Regions from separate parts of the Weizmannia sp. FSL W8-1119 genome, predicted to be linked through region 4. Evidence: riboswitches for the same ligand, from Rfam matches in the RefSeq annotation. Region 4 holds a riboswitch; each other region holds the start of a gene.
The links. Region 4 has a riboswitch for thiamine pyrophosphate ahead of tenA (thiaminase II). Riboswitches for the same ligand answer to the same signal wherever they lie in the genome.

Region 1 (4,800 bases), 760 kb from region 4:
AAATTGCTATCTAAATTTTACCATCATTTGCGTAAACTTTGAAAAACATTTTAAGAAAATCCCGCATGTCTCCCGTTTGACTTTCCGGATTCGCTGTTTTCAATCCTTTTGCAAAAAGGTTTCTAAAAGTTTTACCGCTTCATTATATTTTAGCGTAACTTTTCTTGTTGCCGCTGCCGGAATAATAGCAATTTCGCCCAGGTGCTTCAAACATTTCGTCTGGCCTTGTTCTGCCGGTAAATGAAAGGTGTAGTCTTCCAGCTGAATGAGCAGCAATTTCTTTCCATTCTGAGTATGATAGCCGATCATTTCAGCCTTATTTTCATCAAGCAACTTGCGGAGGACAGCATCTTTTAATGCATACAGTTTTAATTGCCGTGTTTTTGCTCTGTTGACCACACCATAATTCCTGTCAAAATAGTTTATCTTTTTTGTATCCCTGCTTTTTTTAGCTGACTTGTTGATAATATATAGAGATTCAGCGATGTTATGAATCGTCATTTCGAGTTTGGATATGTCCGTTTGTCTTTGTTTCACGACCTGTGTTTCGTTTATATCGTACAAAGGATATTTTTTTCCGCGATAGCCGATTTTCATCGCTTTGGGTTCCCCGACAGGCTTCCGTTTTAATGCTTTCAGCTGTGTTTTTGTTTTCAGATTTTCCGGTACATCCTCCCATTTTCTGTAATTTTCCACTGCCTCTCCCCCTTATTCGCATAAACCATTCTCTGCGCCTTGCCAGCACAAAAAACAACAAATGATGAGAGGTTATCTGGTTTTAACAGCCCTCACCTTCCCTTCCACCGGAATGTTTGTTTGTATTTTATCACAAGAACAAACGTTTTATCAACCAAGATATTGAAAAATTCTCGCAAAAAATTCACCGCCATTCAGCCTGCTTGGCACCAAAAAAGCCAGGCTCCTACACCCGGCTTATCTTGATTCCATTTTTAAACTGTCAAAAGGCGCAGGGCTTTACGCCTTCATTATAAAGCGAGCTCCCTTTTCAACAGGACAGCTGCCGCTTCTGCATCTTCCGCGCCTGCGATCGCAGAAATGACGGAAACGCCGTCTGCGCCCGCTTCTATGACGCTTTTTGCATTGCCCGGCCCTATGCCGCCAATTCCGACAATTGGAATCCGGATGCCATTTTGGCGGATTTCGCGAATGACGGTTGTCCCTTTCGCCGCTTTCGCATCTTCTTTCGATTTCGTCGGAAAAATGGGGCCAACGCCAAGATAATCCGCGCCTCCGTTTGCTGCCTGCCTGGCTTCCTCCAACGTATAGGCCGAGACGCCGATGATCTTATCCCCCAACTTTTCTCGTACGGATGCCAGCGGTTCATCTTCCTGCCCGACATGCACACCATCAGCATCCAGTTCCAACGCAAGTGCAATATCATCATTTACAAGAAAAGGAATCCCGTTTTTTTGGCATATCCACTTCAATTTTTCACCAAGCGCTTTCTTTTCTTCGCCTTTTCGTGCACCGTTCCCTTTTTCACGGAATTGAAAAAGGGTGACGCCGCCCCTGATGGCCTTTTCCAGCACTTGTTCCGGCGGCAGCGTGCAGTTCGGGCTACCCATAATAAAATACAGTTTCAATGCGCCACGCAAATATTCGGCTGTCATCCGTTTTTCATTCTCCTTTTTTGGTACGCCCAATGGTTTGTCGGCCCGTGCCCGTGTCCAATTTGAATGCCGTCTTCGATCGCGGCGGAAATGAATGCTTTTGCTGTCGACACTGCAGCAAATATATCCGCGCCTTTTGCCAATTCCGCCGTAATCGCCGAAGAAAACGTACAGCCGGTGCCGTGCGTATTTTTTGTTGCGTACCTTTTCGCTGTATATTCGTAAAAATTCACCCCGTCAAAAAGCAAGTCGCTCGAAACCGGGGAAGATGCGTTATGGCCGCCTTTAATAAGGACATACCGGGGGCCGCAATCCGCAATGATGCGTGCCGCTTCCTTCCGATCCCCGGCATTTCGGATGGGCATTCCTGCCAGTTCCTCTGCTTCCGGAAGATTCGGCGTCACAATGAAGGCGAGCGGAAGCAGCTTGCTTTTTAAGGCTTGAACCGCTTCCTTTTGCAAAAGGGTTTCCCCGCCTTTTGCAATGATCACCGGGTCCACAACGAGTTTTTCCCAGCGGTAGGTTTTGATTTTTTCCGCGGCCACTTCGATGATGCCGGAATCAAACAACATGCCGGTTTTTAGCGCATCCGTCCCCATATCTCCGGCAATGGACTCCAATTGGCGGGAGACGGCTTCGGGTCCGAGCGGAAATACCCCCTGGACGCCGCGTGTATTTTGCGCTGTCACCGCGGTAATCACGGACATGCCGTATACTTCCAATTCCTGAAATGTTTTCAAGTCCGCCTGGATGCCGGCACCGCCCCCGGAATCAGAACCGGCAATCGTGAGTGCTTTTTTCATGATGTTCACCCTTCTTTCTTTTCAAAAGAGGCATATTTTTGGATTTCTTCAGCCCCTATTTCTGCCAGCTGGTCTAAAAATGCCATTTGAAAACTGCCCGGCAAATCCCCGCCTGTTTTTTCTCTTGCGATTTCCGCAGCAGCGCCGTAAATCGCAAGCGCCGAAACGGATGCCTGAACCGGATCTTCCTCAACAGCGAGAAAGGCGCCGCAAACTGCGGACAAAAGGCAGCCTGTCCCGGTGACTTTTGTTAAAAGCGGGTGGCCGTTATGTACGAGATAGAGTTCGGAACCGTTTGACACCGCATCCGTCTTGCCACTTACCACGACCGTAGTATGAAGCGTTTTTGCCGCTTTTAAAGCGAGTTCGCCCGTATCCAGGCTGGTATCTCCTGCATCGACGCCTTTAACTTTGGCATCTATTCCGACCAGATTGGCGATTTCTCCGGCATTTCCCCTGATGGATGTGAAGCGGATTTCTTTCAGCAATTTTTTTGCCGTTTCTGTCCGGTAACGGGTTGAACCGGCAGCTACCGGATCAAGGACGACCGGAACGCCATTTTCATTTGCAGACTTTCCCGCCAAAATCATGGCTTCGACGGCTTTTTCATTCAAAGTGCCGATATTTAATACGACCGCATTTGCCGCTTTCGCCATATCGGCAACTTCTTCCACCGCATCGGCCATTACCGGAGATGCGCCAAGTGCCAGCAGCCCGTTTGCTGTGAAATTAGCCACCACAATATTCGTGATATTATGGATAAGCGGATTGGCTTCCCTGATTTTTTCAAGCAGTTCAATTGGTTTTTCCTTTTCCATTTTCATTCCCTCCTAATCCATTACAAGTCCGCCGTCAACGACGAGGTTTTGCCCGGTTACCGCCCTGGCCCATGGCGATGCAAAAAACAACACGGCATCCGCAACGTCTTCCGGTTCTGTCACCCTTTGCAGCGGGGTTGTTGCCTGAATCAATTGAAAAACCTCTTCAGATGTGGCCGCACTTGCATCCGTCGTTTTCAGAAGGCCGCCGGATACCATATTAACGGTAATGCCATATTGCCCCAGATCTTTCGCCATGCTCCGGGTGAAGCCGAGGAGCGCAGCCTTGCTCGTATTGTAATCATGGTAGGCGACAACCGGATTTTGAAACAGGTTTGTGCCAATATTGATCACCCTGCCGAAATGCAGCCGTTTCATTCCCGCAAGGCCGGCCTGGATGGTATTTAATGCGCCGCGAACCGCACCTTCCATCTGCAGGCTGTATTCCTCCCACGAAATCCGGGAAGCATCGTGCCGGGATTCCGGATCAAAGCGGAAATGCACAAGGGCATTATTTACAATCGTCGTGACAGGCCTGGAAAAATAAGCTTCGGCCTGCCGGAACATCTTTCTTACCTGGACCGGATCCCTTACATCCGCCTTCAGGGCAACCGCTTTTTCGCCTAAAATATGCTGAAGGTCCTTTGCCTTCCCCTCACTCTCAAAATAGTTGATGACAACGCCCGCCCCCTCTCTTGCAAAAGCTTTTACAAGCGCCTTGCCCAACCCCCTGCTTCCGCCGGTGACGGCAACCACCTGCTCATCGAGTTTCATTTGTCCCACCCCTTTCCATGCAAAAAAGCCAGGCCCGAAAAGACCTGACTTTATCAGCAAGAAATTTTTTACAAATTCCTACTTTCCTACGCCGGTATGATCCGGATCAGGTCCAAAGGGTTGAAAAACGCCGGTTTTTCTCTCAGCCCGCCAGATCCGGGCACCCCTAGTAGTTTGAAAGATTATTTTTTAGCTATTATATCCCTTTCCAACGAAGATGTAAAGTTTACAATCTTTTTAAAAAAACATAACTGACTTTATCATAATCCATTTTTTCTTCATAAAACCGGTGTGCGTCTTTTCTCTGCAGGCCGGATGACAGGGATACAATGCCGTATCCGTTTTCGCCGGCCTGTTTTTCCACATGCGCCAAAAGCCTGGCGCCGTACCCTTTTGATCTGTGCGCTTCATCCGTCACCAGGTCGCATACCCAAATAAACCGCCCGTTGTACAAGGTAATCATCGGCATATAGCCGGTTACCGCCACAATGTTTCCGTCATCTATTACTGCGGCCATCTTGTAATCCGATTTTTCTGCCGCCTCTTCCACCAGCTGGAGATAGTGTTCTTCGTCCAAATGTTTACGCAGCTGTTTCATCACCGGAAACGCTGCTTTCCACTCTTCCCGGTTTGCAAGTTCTTTTATTTCCATCTGTATATCCCTTCTTTGCCTAAATGGTAATGCATAATAATCAATTCGCCTTTTTTTCCAAACATCCTGCCCCCTTCATCCACAAACCCGGCTTGTCTGTACAAATTTTGGGCAGCAACATT
Region 2 (4,800 bases), 670 kb from region 4:
ATTGACGACCGGAAGCTTTTTAAAATGGTGTTTTGCCAGAATCCTGAGCGCATTTTCAAAATCGTCTTCAGGCCTTACCGTATACAGTTCCCGCCGTTTCATAATCTTTTCCACCGGGAAGTCCAGGCTGTGCACCAATTTTTCATTAAAGTCTTCCTGCTCATTTACCACGATCGTAATATAAAAATCGTAAACGGTCCGTGCCTTTGGCTGCAAAAAGCGGATGACATCCCCGTCACTGACCATGCCGAGCAGCTTTCCTTCCGCATCCACGACCGGTACGCCGCCGATCCGGTGGTGGGCAAGCACCTTTAACAGTTCCCGGATCGTCGTCTCTTTTTTTACCGTAATGACATCGCGGATCATAAAATCTTTGACTTCCAATTTTCTCGCTCCTTTTTATCCATCCATTTACAAATTATTGTAAACCTTTGCGGGGAAGGAAGCAATGAAGAAACCGCCTATTGTGCGCCATCCACGTACTTCCCGTGATCCGGGAGCGCGATTTCATCAAATCCGGAGACAAGGGCCTCAAGCCCTTCCCGCAAGCCGGCGCCGGACATCGGGATCCCGTGGCCGCAAAGAGCAGTTTCCGGCTTTAAGGCAGCCAATTTTTCAACTGAGCGTTTTGCCGCCTTCCAGTCGTTTGTAAAATAGCGCGGCGGCCCGTTTACTTCCTGCTTTTGCACCAGCACTTTCCAAAATTCATCCTGTCTGACGGTGATAAATGCGTCCCCCGCGATCAACACGTTGTCTGCTTCCCTGAAGAACGATACATGCCCGTTCGAATGGCCGGGCGTATGGATCCATTTCCAGCCCGGCAGAAACGGGACCGTCCCGTCTTCGGGAAGGGGTTGGACAGCCTTGCCAAGATCAACTGGTTCATTCGGATATATCATGGAAATCTTCGCCAGCAGGCCGCCTTCAACAGTCGGATCGGGATCCGGATACGTTTCACGCCCGGTTAAATAGGGCAGCTCCAATGGATGTGCAAAAACCGGCACGTCCCATTTTTCCAATAATGGCGCAATCGCACCCACGTGGTCAAAATGGCCATGCGTTAGTAAAACCGCTTTTGGTTTTGCCTTTTCCCCGAAGCGTTCCCGCACGGCTGAAAATATCGCGCCGGCGGAACCCGGCATGCCGGCATCCACGAGGACAAATGTACCGGTTCCGGCCCTGCCGATCAGACACACATTTACAATTTGGATGGTAAAGCAATAGATATCCGGCAGCAATTCCCTGCCTGTTCCGCTTTCAATCGAAGTCATCGGGATGATCCGGCGGCCAAACGGGTGATGAATGTCTTTATCCATAAAATCCCCTTTCTTTCATTATTCCTTCTTTTTATCCTTTCCCGTTTCTTACGGCCATTACCCGTTCTGCCGGCCATGATCAACTGAAAAAGCGGTGAAACCGAACTCCGGCTTTACAAGGCGCCTGTTTCCATAAAGCCTCCTGCCTGAAGTGAAAACGGCAAGGCGCAGTTGCCTTGCCGTTTTCAAGTTGCTTTTACGCCGCATGCCTGTGCTGATTGCGGTATTTTGTCAGCAGCTGCGGGGCGGCATTAAAGAGGATCGCCGCAACAGCTGCGCATAAAATGCCATTGCCAATCATCGTGACGCCGTTCGTGATGAAAGAATAGAGAAACGCCGACTGCCCTTTAGGCGCATAGGAACCCCAGAAAAACACGCCGGCCACGAAATGCCAGAAATAGCGGGCGAAACTGCCGGCAAGAACAGAAAGGCATATCCAAAAAGTCATCGTGCCCCTTTTGGCATGGCGGCAGCTTCTTTCGATAAGCGGCCGAAAAAGCCCGGCAAACCCGATGAATGAAAAAGCGACCGGATATTCCATGATGCCCTGAATCGGGTTGAGAATATCATTTGCATCACCGGTGACGATCTGCAGCAAGCTCCAAATAAATCCCGAAGCAACACTTGCTTTAAATCCCCAGCGAAAAGCGACTACAAAAACCGGCAGCATGGCAAACGACAGAGAAATCGCGGACGTCACCTTAATGGACGGCAATAAGTCCAACACGAGCGCGAACGCCGCAAAAATAGCCGCTTCAATCATAGCCTGTAAACTTAATTTGCCCATAAAAAAATCCCCCTTTTGGTATGCATGAACATAACGAACCATGGGAGGACAAAAGAAATTCCACATCCCTACGCCGGCATTAACCGGACAGGTTCAAAGGGTCAGAACATGGCGTTCACTCTCAGCTTAACGCTCCCCCTGTGGTTACGTTCATGAAATTGTCACCTTTATGATAAACTTTTTGCCACAACATTTCAACAAAAAATTTAATTTTTTGGCAATAACAGCTCTGGAAAATTGTTTTTCGGCGAATTGACGCGTTCAGATACGGCATACATTTCCATTAGGTCTGCATCATACTGCGAAAGGAGTGGCAACAGCCGGCCCGCCTCAGTGACCGATGTGTCCAGCCATTTTTCTTCATCTTCCCTGCGTAAAATCACCGGCATCCGGTCGTGAATTTTTGCCATCATCCTGTTCGCCTTTGTCGTTAAAATCGTGCAAGTAAAGACCGGATTCCCTTCCTGGTCCATCCATTTTTCCCAAAGCCCGGCCATCGCAAAAATGCCCCTGTTCTTAAGACTGATCCGCATCGGCGCCCGGGTGCCGTCTTTTCGGTTCCACTCAAAAAAAGAATCGGCCGGAATGAGGCAGCGCCGCCTTTTCACTGCCTCCCGGAAACCCGGTTTCTGAAATACGGTTTCGCTTCTGGCATTGATCATCTTATGCCCGATTTTCGGATCTTTTGCCCAGGAAGGAATCAAGCCCCATTTTAAAAAACCGAGTCTGTACTGCCCATGGGCGCTGATCACGGCAGCCACCATTTGCGAAGGCGCGACATTATAACTTTTGGCATATTCACTGCTTGAAAAAGAAGCTTTGGCATGGAACCTTTTTTCCAATTCATTTACAGATGCCGTTAACGTGTACCTCCCGCACATCCAAATCCCGCCTTTCTTTCTATCCTGAAAATATTGCCCGCTGATTTTCATCCTCTGCCATACCGCGTATGAAGCGGCAAAGATGCCCATTTTTCCCCATTTTACACAAAAAACAGGCAGATAAAAAGGATTTGGCCCAGTTGCACCAAATCCTTTCTCTGTTCCGGAACGCACCGCTTGTTAACCCTGCCCCCGAGCTGGGATGTTTGCAGCAGTTCCCGGTTTTTCTTCTCTTTTTCACATTCCGCTCTTTAGGCCTTGTTTCTTTCAAGAAAATGCCGTTTCCGAAGCAAGGAATCGTTCCGGCAGGGAGCGAGCACGGTTTCCATCCCCTTTTTCACCATCCGCTTTCCGAATCGTAAGGTTAAAAGCCGCGCCGGTTACCGGTTTAACGCCGCGTCTTCTTCTTCGATCCGGCGCAGCCGTTCAGCTACTTTTTCCGGTGTAAGGCCGTGTTCTTTTACATATAAATTATTTGGCACGGTGCGGCATTCATGCGAGCAGCTCCGCATATATTTATGTTCATTTTCTTCCGAGCATAAAAATTGCTTGTTGCAGGCTGGGTTGGCGCAGTTGACATAACGTTCGCACGGTTCCCCCGTAAAATAATCCCGGCCGACAACGACATGTTCCTTTCGGTTGACCGGAACGGAAATCCGTTCGTCAAATACATACAGTTTGCCGTCCCACAGCTCTCCCTGCACTTCCGGATCCTTTCCGTATGTCACAATCCCGCCGTGCAGTTGGCCGACATCTTCAAACCCTTCTTCCAGCAGCCAGCCCGAAAATTTTTCACAACGGATGCCGCCGGTGCAATACGTCACAATTTTTTTGCCTTTTAATTGATCCTTATGTTCGCGCACCCATTCCGGCAGTTCGCGGAAAGTGCGGATATCCGGGCGCAATGCCCCGCGGAAATGCCCGAGATCATACTCATAGTCATTGCGCGCATCCAGTACGACGGTATCTTCAGCCAGCAGCGCCTCGCGAAATTCTTTCGGAGACAAATATTTCCCCGTTTTTTCATTCGGATTGATGTCTTTTTCAAGCCGCAGCGTAACAAGCTCCTTGCGCGGGCGGACGTGCATTTTTTTAAACGCATGGCCGTCTGCTTCATCTTCTTTGAAGACCATGTCCCGGAACCGGGGATCTGCGTGCATCTTTTCTTTATATTTGGTTGTTTGTTCAACCGTTCCGGAAACAGTGCCGTTGATCCCTTCTTTGGCAACGAGGATACGCCCCTTTAAACCGGTCTCTTTGCAAAACTGCAAATGTTCAGCTGCAAAGGCTTCCGGATTTTCAATTTCAACATACTTGTAATACAATAAGACTCTGTACGGCTTTGTTTGTTCCATTATCGATAACCACCTATCCAATTATATTTGCAAGATATAATGCAGGCTTTCAGGTTACACTGTCTCTTACAAACCACCATTTTACCAAAAGCCCGTTTGCATTTCAAAATTTTCACTGTGAAAACAGAAGAAACGAAATCATTTATCAATCCTGTTTGATGCGTTATACTTGTTCAGACAGGAATAAAAGAAAGGTGTTATGCAATGAAATCGCTTGTACTCGCCGAAAAGCCGAGCGTCGGGCGCGAACTTGCGCGCGTCCTCGGCTGCACGGAAAATAAAAAATGTTATATTGAGGGGCCGCGCTATATCGTGACATGGGCGCTCGGCCATTTGATCGAACTGAAAATGCCGGAAGATTATCATCCGAAATATAAAGAATGGCGCATGGAAGACCTGCCGATTCTTCCGGATAAAATGGAAACCAAAACAATCCGGCAGACATATCCGCAATATAAAGT
Region 3 (4,800 bases), 1.7 Mb from region 4:
TCTGGCAGCAAAGTTTTGTCACAGCCAATGACTTCCACTTTAATCATGTCGCATAGACCCGAAGCTTTTGCCAGTTTTGCAATTCGAACCGCTTCTGCTGCTGTTTTGGCACCAGCCGTATTCGGCAACAGGGTATACTTTGAAGTGTCCAACTGTTCTAAAAAGTTCGGCTGATTTGGTTCAAAAATATTCATCCGCCGAACGGCAAATGTAAGGATTTCCGTTTTCGAAACTTCAACCGCTTCTTTTTGGATTTCATAGCTTGGATATTTTCCAGTTCCAAGCAATAAACGAGAATGAAAGGATAATGGACCAATTTTTAACATATCATCCGCCTCCTACAAAATGGACAATTTCAATTCGATCTTTATCAGATAATCTAGTACGCTGGTGTTCTGTCCTTGTTAATATCTCTCCGTTGATTTCGACAACGACGACTTTATCATGAATTTCGTAGTATTTAAGTAAATCTGTGACAAATACAATCTGTTCTGGTAATGAAACGGACTCACCATTTATTGTAATAACCATTATAGACCTCCTAATGAACCTTTTGCTTGTTTCGATCAATCCTGAAAGCGGAGAGAAGCGTATCATCTGGATGGCCTTCCAATAAATCAGCTATCAGTTGACCAGTAACCGGGCTTAATAAAATACCGTTACGGTAATGCCCCGCTGCAATAAACAATCCCTTCTTAAACGGATGTTCTCCTATGTACGGGAGGCCATCCCCTGTTTGCGGCCGAACACCTGCCCATGCTCGTTCCCACTTGGCATCTTTTATTTGGGGAACCAATTGGATCGCTCTCTCTACTAATGAAGCAATTCCCCCAAGCGTCACTTTTTTATCAAACGTATTTTCTACCTGGGTAGCACCAATAAAGATTTCACCATTCCGCTTTGGTACAAAGTAGCATCTCTTATCGGAAAAAATCGTTCTCTTCAGGATAGGGGTATCAGATTTAACGGAAAAGCATTCGCCCTTTACCGGATAAACCGGCATGTCTATCCCTGTATCCTTCATCAACTGTGCTGACCATGCTCCCGTTGCAAGGACAACCTGATGGCAATGGATGTCACCGGAAGTCGTTTTAACCCCAATGACACGTTCCCGTTCATAGATGAACGAGAGGACTTCCGTGTTTTCAAGAATTTCCGTTCCAAAATGAATCGCTGCCTTTGCAAAGGCCTTCGATAAGGTTGCCGGCATGACGTGGCCATCATTAGGAAGATACATGCCACCAACGATGTTAGAGGAGAGGGACGGCTCCATTTCCAAACATTCATGAGAATCAAGCCACTTTATGGCTGGATCCCAATTTTGCTGGAAGGTCACCTGTTTTTTTACTTCCTCTGCGATAGCATCGGTTTCGGCAATTTTTATGATCCCTTTTTGGTCAAACTCTATATCGATTCCAGTCATTTCATACAGTTCGTTTGCAAGTTCAGGAAACATAGCTTGGCTTTTTAAAGCGAATTGGAACAGTGGACCGTCTTGTTCTATCTCCGCTTGTGCCGCAAGCATTCCCGCTGCCGCACTAGAGGCTTCACATGCTAATTGTTTCTTCTCAATTATGGCTACTTTTCTTCCTCTTTTTGAAAGTTGATAGGCGATAGAACTTCCGTTAATTCCGCCGCCTATCACGACAACATCAAATGTACGCGTCAATTTTTCCATCTCCATTTATTAAGGCATTGTAGTAATCCTTAACTGCTGATAAAGGATCACGAGCCTCAAGTATTCCTGACATGACGGCAATCCCTTTTGCACCAGCGTGAATAACACTTTGGGCATTTTCTGGCGTTATACCGCCAATCGCAATCACCGGTATGTCTAGTTGTGCCACTTTGGCTAATTGTTTTAGCCCCTTGGGTATCTTTCCGGGCTTTGAGCCGGAAAAAAAGATGTGGCCGAACAAGACGTAATCCGCACCATCCCGATTGGCTTTTACGCCTTCACGATAGGAATGAATCGATCGGCCAACTTTAAGAAAGGGAAACATGGTTTTGACAATCGAAGTTTCCAAGCTATGAAAGGCTAGCTGAACACCAGCTGCTTTCGCTGCCAAAGCGACATCTACCCGGTCATTAATGATCATTTTGGATAGGGGAATGTTTTGCGCTAGATACTCAATTATCTGGTAAAGTTCCCGTGCCGTTTTTTGTTTTTCCCGTATGTGGATGGCCGTTACGAACGGGTGAATATCGGTTAATATTTCATGTAACTGTGCAACGGGCATTTTGCCATTCGAGATCACATGTAATTCTTTAATACCGTTAGAAATTTAGCTCACCTCCTTGGAAAATTTCCACATAAATGAACCTAATGAAAAACAAAAAAGCCACTTTCTTCGGTAAGAAAATGGCTGATGATTTGAAAAGAAATCAAATATCCTGTTTCCACTTTCCTACGCTGGTATTACCCAGATCAGGTTCATAAGAGTCCCGAAGTATACTTCGATCTCAGCCTTTTAAAAAAGGCACCTCTAGCGGATGACTTCGTGTATTAAATTGTAAATATTGCCTATAGTTTAATAATACCACATATCTAGAAAAGGTCAACAATTTATATAGGCAGTTTGTCTTCTTCCATGCCCGGAAATAACTGTAGTAGACAAAGGCAGGTCCCGTGAAGCAAAATGTCTCGATAGAACATCGAGTCTTTTTTCAAGTATATGATAAAATCATCAAGTCCCCTGTCTTCCGGTCTGGCATTGAGTTGAGAAACTTCAAATGCACCGTGCAAAAACCTTATTACTCAATTATGTTAACTAGAAAATCGTTCCTTCTCCGGGTTCATTTTTCTTATAGACCGATCTAATAGTGGAATGAGGGCAACAAGGATAAAGCTTATTCCGCCAACTGTAGCAACCATTTTATATCCAAAAATCTCAGCCAAAGGAACTGCCATCACCTGACCAATGGGGATTGTAATAAAAGCTCCTAAGTCATCAAAAGCAAGTACCCGTGAAAGTTTATCACGTGGAATCGCTTGCTGTAATGTTGTATCCCAGCCGATTCCAGAGATCGTTTGTCCAACCCCCGCGATTGCTGTAACAATTAATAAATAAGGTAATGCGAATCCTTGGCCAAGGACGATCAGAGGTATTCCACCGAAAGCAACGGCAATCAAACTGTCCCGAAGAGGATACCGGAGTTGTAATTTCAGCATCACTAGACTAGCTATAAGAAGACCCACTGCTTTTATACTTAATGTTAGACCCCATCCAGTTGAACCAATGGTATTTTTAGCAATAATGGGTCCAAGCACTTGCCACACACCCATTTGGACTGCATTTATTAAAGCAAAAGCTCCCGTTATTAACCAAATCCAACGACGCCTTCGAAAGTAACTCCACCCCTCGCGCATTTCGTGCATGAACGAAGTTTTCGAAACAACAGGATGTGAAGGAATATGAACTCTACTCATAAAAATAGAGGCGATAAAAAAACTAATCGCATCAATTGCAATCCCCCATCCTCCTCCGAAAATTGCTACTAAAGTCCCTGCAAGAGCAGGACCAACAATTTTAGATGCACTCCGTGATAAATTTAACAGTGAATTAGCTTGTTTGATATGTTTTCTTTCCACCAATTCAGGGATAATACCTCGCATTGCAGGGGAAGTAAAGGCTCCTAATATACCATTTATAATTGCCAATGGGAAAATCGTATATGGATTTCCGCCTGCAAGGACGATAATGGCAATCCCCATTTGAGAACATCCGGAACCGAGGTTACTTAGGCGTATTAATTTATCTCGTCTGTAACGATCAGCAATACTGCCGCCGATAACCAGCATCAAAATATTAGGGAGAACCGCAGCCGCAAGTATATACCCCAATAGATGTTGGCCCTGCTTAACTTGAAGAATTGCAAAAGCAAGAGAAACAGGAGTCATCGCACTTCCGAATAAAGAGACTGTTTGCCCTAAGAAAAACCACTTGAACTTTTCACTAAGTGATAAAGTATTAAATATTGACTGATTTCTCAAGGCGAGCCCTTCTTTCAATTGTTATCGGATAGGACCCCTTTGTATGAGACTTTCTTTTGGTAAATGTCTGATCACTTTTCCAGCCATCAATATTCTGCTTGCCTGTATATTCTTTTTCATTTTAAAGGTGGACCCTGGTTTTCCCAAACAGTTGCGGTTCAGATAGACTCTCTATATTTTCGAGCGAACGTCCTGTCGTTTTTGGCGCCAGTAGTGCGATATCCAATACGACAATCAGCATTGCTATTGCAACAATAATAAACATCGCTGTTGCACCTTCATTTTCCAGTACCGGGAGCAGCATAAACGGCATAAGGCCGCTCATAATACGGCTGATGCTGTATGCCATTCCGGTAGCACTCGCACGGATTTCAGTTGGAAAGATTTCCGCCTGCAGTACGTGGAAAGCATTTGAAAAGATATTGCTGCAAAGTGTATAGGCAAATCCAAATACAATGACCAGAAAAGGCGAACCGCCGATTCCAAATAAAACGCCAAATACACCCATACAAACAGCGGAAAAGCACACCAGCCATTTACGGTCCATTTTTTCGATAAGCGGAACAGAAAGTAATGATCCGAGCGGGTAGCCGATAAATGACAAGGCGATATACTCCAGTGAATGCGTGACAGTGTAGCCTTTTGATGCGAGTACAAGCGGCGCAAGCGTCCCAAAGCCGTAGTAGCCAATCGTTTGGAAAATTTGAAAAATGTAAAGCATGACCGTACTTTTCCATAATCTTTTTTGAAAGACAGCACTCAAAGTACTTCCCTTTGGCATTTGGTCTGCAGGCTCAGGTTGTAAT
Region 4 (4,800 bases):
AGGTCCGATTGTAGCCATTCTATTGATTGAGTACTACATCTTCCGAAAACAAAAGGTAAATATCGCCGACTTGTACGCGGAAGACGGGCCTTATTCCGGCTATAACCCTGCGGCTGTCATTTCATTAGTAATTGGCGCGGCTGCCGCACTTGCAAAAGTGGAACTGGCATGGATCATCGGCTTTGTTGCGGCTGGTTTAGCCTATGTCATTCTGTCAAAATACGCATTTCCATTTTCAAAATTTAAAAAGGATACAATTTTTCAAAATACAGTCGTTCTCGAACCAAATCACAGGGAGGGGATTCACAACGAAATATGATACGCTCATTAAAAATGGAAAAGTCGTTTTTAGAAACAGCGTTAAAATTGCTGATCTTGCCATCCAAAATGGAAAAATTGCTGTAATTGCGGATAAAATTGAGGAAACGGCAGAACAAGTTTATGACGCTTCAGACCAATATGTGATGCCGGGAATGGTCGATATCCATGTGCATATGTGCGAACCGGGGCGGACGGAATGGGAAGGATTTGAAACCGGAACAAAGGCGCTTGCCGCCGGGGGAACGACAACCTATGTAGATATGCCTTTAAATGCGCTGCCTGCCACGACAACAAAAGATGCTTTAGAAAAAAAGCTTGCCGCTGCCGCCGGCAAAAACTATGTGGACTACGCTTTTTACGGCGGATTAGTCCCAGGTAATCTCGATCAGTTAAAAGAACTTTCCGATTGCGGTGTTGTTGCTTATAAATGTTTTATGGCCAGCTGCGGAACCGATTTGCCGGGAGACTTTAAAAATGTAGATGATTACACGCTTTATGCGGGGATGAAAAAATTAGCCGAGCTGGGACATATTTTATTGATTCATGCAGAGAATGCCGCCATTACCGATGGGTTAGCAGAGGAGATGATCAAACAAGGGAAAACAAGTCCGGCTGATTATGTTGCAACACGGCCGGTATTTACAGAAGTGGATGCCATCAAGCGGGCGCTGTATTTTGCGAAACAAACCGGGTGCAAACTGCACTTTGTCCATGTCAGCAGTGCGGAAGGGGTGGAAGAAATTACGAAAGCGCGGAACGAAGGACAGGATGTCACGCTTGAGTCATGCCCCCATTACTTTACAATCGCAACAGCCCAATTTGCGGAAATCGGCCCGCTTGCAAAATGTTCCCCGCCTTTACGCAGCGAAGCGGAGCAGGAAAAACTTTGGGAAGTATTGAAACAAGGAAAAATCGATATGCTGACATCCGACCATTCCCCTTGCCCGCCTGTAATGAAGGACAGCGAAACCGGAAATATTTTTGAGGTATGGGGCGGCATAACCGGGTGCCAGAATAATGTCGATTTGATGTTCGATGAGGCTGTCAAAAAGCGCAATATTCCCATTACGCAATTTACGCGCATGATTGCAACCAACCCTGCCGAACGTTTTGGCTTAAAATCGAAAGGGGAAATTGCGCTCGCAAAAGATGCGGATCTCCTCTTTCTCGATCCCGACCGGCCATACACGGTAAGTGCGGAAGACCTCTATTACCGCCATAAGCACAGCCCGTATATCGGCAGAAAAATTGATTGCCGGGTTACGAAAACTTTTGTAAGAGGACAGCTCGTATTTGATCTGGATGGCGGTGGTATCAAGGGTGAGCCGGTTGGCAAATGGATCCGGCCAGCGAAGGTTTCAGACTATGCCGGAGTGCCGTCATAATGCCAACAGCATCAGGCTCTGCTTTCAAGAGCCTGATTTTGCTGGCATAAATTTTGGCCGGTTATCAATAGCTGGCATCCTGTATGCGCCGTGGCAATGCCTTCATTCCTCCCCGGTGTTTCGCTCAAAACTTACGGTTGCTTACGGTATGATTGATCATCCTGCCCCATCCTTTATTTTTTTGTAAAACTTTTATCAAAACATAGCCAAAAATGGCCCCTGCAAAAGAACTTAAAAAGAAGGCAGGGATAAATCCGAAAAGCGTTGATGTTTGGCCGAGCAGAAAAACAGCAATGGGATAACATGCCAAGGCACCGAGAATGCCCGTCCCCATGACCTCCCCGACAAAGGCAAAAATGAGCTTATTCGTCTTCGCGTAAAGATAAGCTGCCAAAAACGTGCCGATCATGCTTCCCGGAAAGGCAAAAATACTCCCTGTCCCAAGCAAGTTACGTAAAAGCGAGGATATAAAGGCTTGCGCAACCGCATAACCGGGGCCGAGCAAAACAGCCGAGAGTATATTGGCAAAATGCTGTACCGGAAAAATTTTTGCAAAACCGACCGGGATATAAATCAAGCTGCTGGATGCAGTCGTTACAGCCGCAATAACTGCAGTTGCTGTTATTTTTTGTGTTTTTCTCATTAGAACCAAACTTCCCTCCTTTTTAGTTGCGAATGAAAATCAGACCGGCCAGTCTTGTTTTTTATCGTTCATATCCCAAAATAAGTATTCATACTTTGAGGCCATTTGAAAATGGCGTTCTAAGGCCATCAGTTCCGTTTCTGATTTTCCGCTTGCCAGTTGGTCCATTAAGTCAATTAACCACTGCGTTCCGGAGCCGAACGTTTCTGAAGAATAGGTTTCGATCCATTTCTTGTAAGGATTGGCCTCCAATGTGTCTCGATGATTTACTTTTAGCAGTTTCCCAATTTCCCAATAATCCCAGGCACACGGCAACAAGCAGGCAACAAGTTCAGCCAAGCTTCCATTGGCGGCCACTTGCAGCATATAACTCGTGTAAGCAAGGTTAACCGGCGTTGGTTGGGTTGCTTCTAAATCCGTGCGTGTAATGCCAAACTCGGCAGCGTATTGGCGGTGCAGTTCCATCTCAAAATGCAACGATTCATGGAGCACCGCAGCAAATCTCGTCATCATGCCGAGGTTACCCGCTTTCACAACACCCATGGCAAACAGTTTTGCGTACTCAACTAAATATACGTAATCCTGCTTTAAATAATAGATAAATTTATCTCTTTCTAAAGTTCCGTTCCCCAGTCCCACGACAAAAGGATGGTTATGGTTTTTCTCCCAAATCGGTTGGACATTTTGATATAGCCTTTCTGTAAAAGATCGTTTCAACAATGATTCCTCCTTGTTTACCGGGAAACCGATTGCGGTTTGCAGGCTGGTTTCTCCCTTTGCCCCGAGCGATGGCCAGAGGCGGCTCCTCAAAATAAAAAACCCGCCCTCCATCGGAAAGCGGGTGTATCAATTACAAATCATCAGGTGTAATTTCATCACCTACTTCCCTTCGCTAGTACGAACTAGATCAGGTTCAAAGGGTACTTCTCAGCCAACCCGGCGCCCCTAGTAGACTATTGTGAATATTCATTTTCATTACTCTTACCATATCATAGTCCCGAATTTTGTGCAACAGCAAATTTATTGCCCGTAAAATATGGAAAAAAGCACAGGATGTTACCCCAAATGCTACCCGTACCATGCTTCAGTTCCCGAGATACGGTATTTTTTTTACAGCCAACCACATCAGCGATTACTTGTATGGATTTTCCTTCTGCACGAAGGGTGGAAATCTTCACCATGGATAAACCTCCGTATTGATTGCGTTTTCATCGTAAACGGTTTATCATGCTCTTTTTTTCATTTATTTAGCTTGTTGCATTTGATTATACAACTAGCCTTTTGTAAGTTTATCAAAAAAACCTATATAATCTACTATTGAATTTTCAAAATAATCACCTAAATAAATATCGAAATGTCCACAGTCATACTCTTTTATCGTTGCTTTCTTGGAGCGTTTTGCACACTTTATGGTTGCCCAAGCAGGTGCTAATGTATCTTTCCGACAAACCGCATAAAATATCGGTATTCCTATATTTTTAGTGTATCTACTAGGCGAATATTTAAAGAATTCTAAAACTGTTCTTGCGGGGGCTTTATTCACAAACTTTAAATTTTCAGGCATCAACTTAAAAACCTTTTCGTAGTCAGAAACAGCCATCATCGCTACTTTCCCCGGCGCATCCACCAATTTAATCATGACCGGATGATACCCGATAATAGAAGATAAAACGTCGGCTATGGCAAAGGGGAATATTTTTAGGGCAGATAGCGGTGAGATCGTTTTCATTGTAGCTAAGGTATTTGTATATGGACACTGTGCCACGGTTGCAAGAATATCTATTCGATAAGCTGATAGGGTTATAACGTGTCCCCCACTAAACGAACTTCCAAACAGGAGTATTTTACTATCATCAATCCTATCATTCTTTTTGATGAAATCAATGGCAGAGTTCCAATCTGCAAGTTGTTCTTTTACATTTATCCGTTGTCTTTTATTTCCGTCACTTGCTCCATGGTTACGATAATCAAATAAAAAGCAGGCATACCCGGCAGCAGCAAACCTTTCAGCATATGCGTCCAACCGCATTTCACGCACTCCACCCAAGCCATGAGCCATTACAATTACCGGGCATCTTTTATCTACATTGGGTAGATATAGCCACGCGCTACACCTTGTTCCATTTGAATAAAAGTCAATATCTTCTCGTCGAAATTGATTGTTCATTTTTCTCCCTTCTCCCGCTTCAGGCGAGCACAAACATTGCACGAAATAGAATTGACATATACGTATAAAAATGGCTCCACAGTGAACTACTTCCACTTCGACGGGTCACTCGAAGTAGGGGCTTCTCGACTTATCGTTACTTTTACGAGCTAACGAAAGCTGACCAAGTGAACTCTCTTGTTCCAAGAGTTTATGTTTCATACTAACCCCAATAAGCGTATGCCTTCTTGTTTGATATTGATTACGAATTATCGACACGGTCTGCTCTATAACCACACGAAGAA

Region 1: linked by a shared signal. The riboswitch ahead of NSQ19_RS06790 (3-oxoacyl-ACP reductase) and the one ahead of tenA (thiaminase II) in region 4 are both predicted to bind thiamine pyrophosphate.
Region 2: linked by a shared signal. The riboswitch ahead of thiT (energy-coupled thiamine transporter ThiT) and the one ahead of tenA (thiaminase II) in region 4 are both predicted to bind thiamine pyrophosphate.
Region 3: linked by a shared signal. The riboswitch ahead of NSQ19_RS11630 (thiamine phosphate synthase) and the one ahead of tenA (thiaminase II) in region 4 are both predicted to bind thiamine pyrophosphate.

The regions. Positions count from the first base shown of each region.
Region 1 covers NZ_JBBOZL010000001.1:1,412,606-1,417,405, reverse strand. The annotation lists gene NSQ19_RS06810 (YkyB family protein) at 100-696, opposite strand; gene thiE (thiamine phosphate synthase) at 987-1,631, opposite strand; gene thiD (bifunctional hydroxymethylpyrimidine kinase/phosphomethylpyrimidine kinase) at 1,628-2,434, opposite strand; gene thiM (hydroxyethylthiazole kinase) at 2,440-3,252, opposite strand; gene NSQ19_RS06790 (3-oxoacyl-ACP reductase) at 3,265-4,026, opposite strand; TPP riboswitch at 4,093-4,204, opposite strand; gene NSQ19_RS06785 (GNAT family N-acetyltransferase) at 4,253-4,678, opposite strand; gene NSQ19_RS06780 (GNAT family N-acetyltransferase) at 4,669-4,800, opposite strand, start outside.
Region 2 covers NZ_JBBOZL010000001.1:1,329,367-1,334,166, reverse strand. The annotation lists gene NSQ19_RS06355 (CBS domain-containing protein) at 1-384, opposite strand, end outside; gene NSQ19_RS06350 (MBL fold metallo-hydrolase) at 462-1,316, opposite strand; gene thiT (energy-coupled thiamine transporter ThiT) at 1,513-2,103, opposite strand; TPP riboswitch at 2,152-2,252, opposite strand; gene NSQ19_RS06340 (SOS response-associated peptidase) at 2,310-2,984, opposite strand; gene trhO (oxygen-dependent tRNA uridine(34) hydroxylase TrhO) at 3,365-4,339, opposite strand; gene NSQ19_RS06330 (DNA topoisomerase III) at 4,544-4,800, shown strand, end outside.
Region 3 covers NZ_JBBOZL010000001.1:2,346,084-2,350,883, forward strand. The annotation lists gene NSQ19_RS11615 (thiazole synthase) at 1-326, opposite strand, end outside; gene thiS (sulfur carrier protein ThiS) at 328-531, opposite strand; gene thiO (glycine oxidase ThiO) at 542-1,684, opposite strand; gene NSQ19_RS11630 (thiamine phosphate synthase) at 1,653-2,258, opposite strand; TPP riboswitch at 2,389-2,498, opposite strand; gene NSQ19_RS11635 (MFS transporter) at 2,768-3,994, opposite strand; gene NSQ19_RS11640 (MFS transporter) at 4,116-4,800, opposite strand, start outside.
Region 4 covers NZ_JBBOZL010000001.1:657,594-662,393, reverse strand. The annotation lists gene NSQ19_RS03075 (NCS1 family transporter) at 1-319, shown strand, start outside; gene allB (allantoinase AllB) at 204-1,706, shown strand; gene thiW (energy coupling factor transporter S component ThiW) at 1,831-2,349, opposite strand; gene tenA (thiaminase II) at 2,389-3,180, opposite strand; TPP riboswitch at 3,217-3,306, opposite strand; gene NSQ19_RS03055 (helix-turn-helix domain-containing protein) at 3,339-3,530, opposite strand; gene NSQ19_RS03050 (alpha/beta hydrolase) at 3,623-4,516, opposite strand.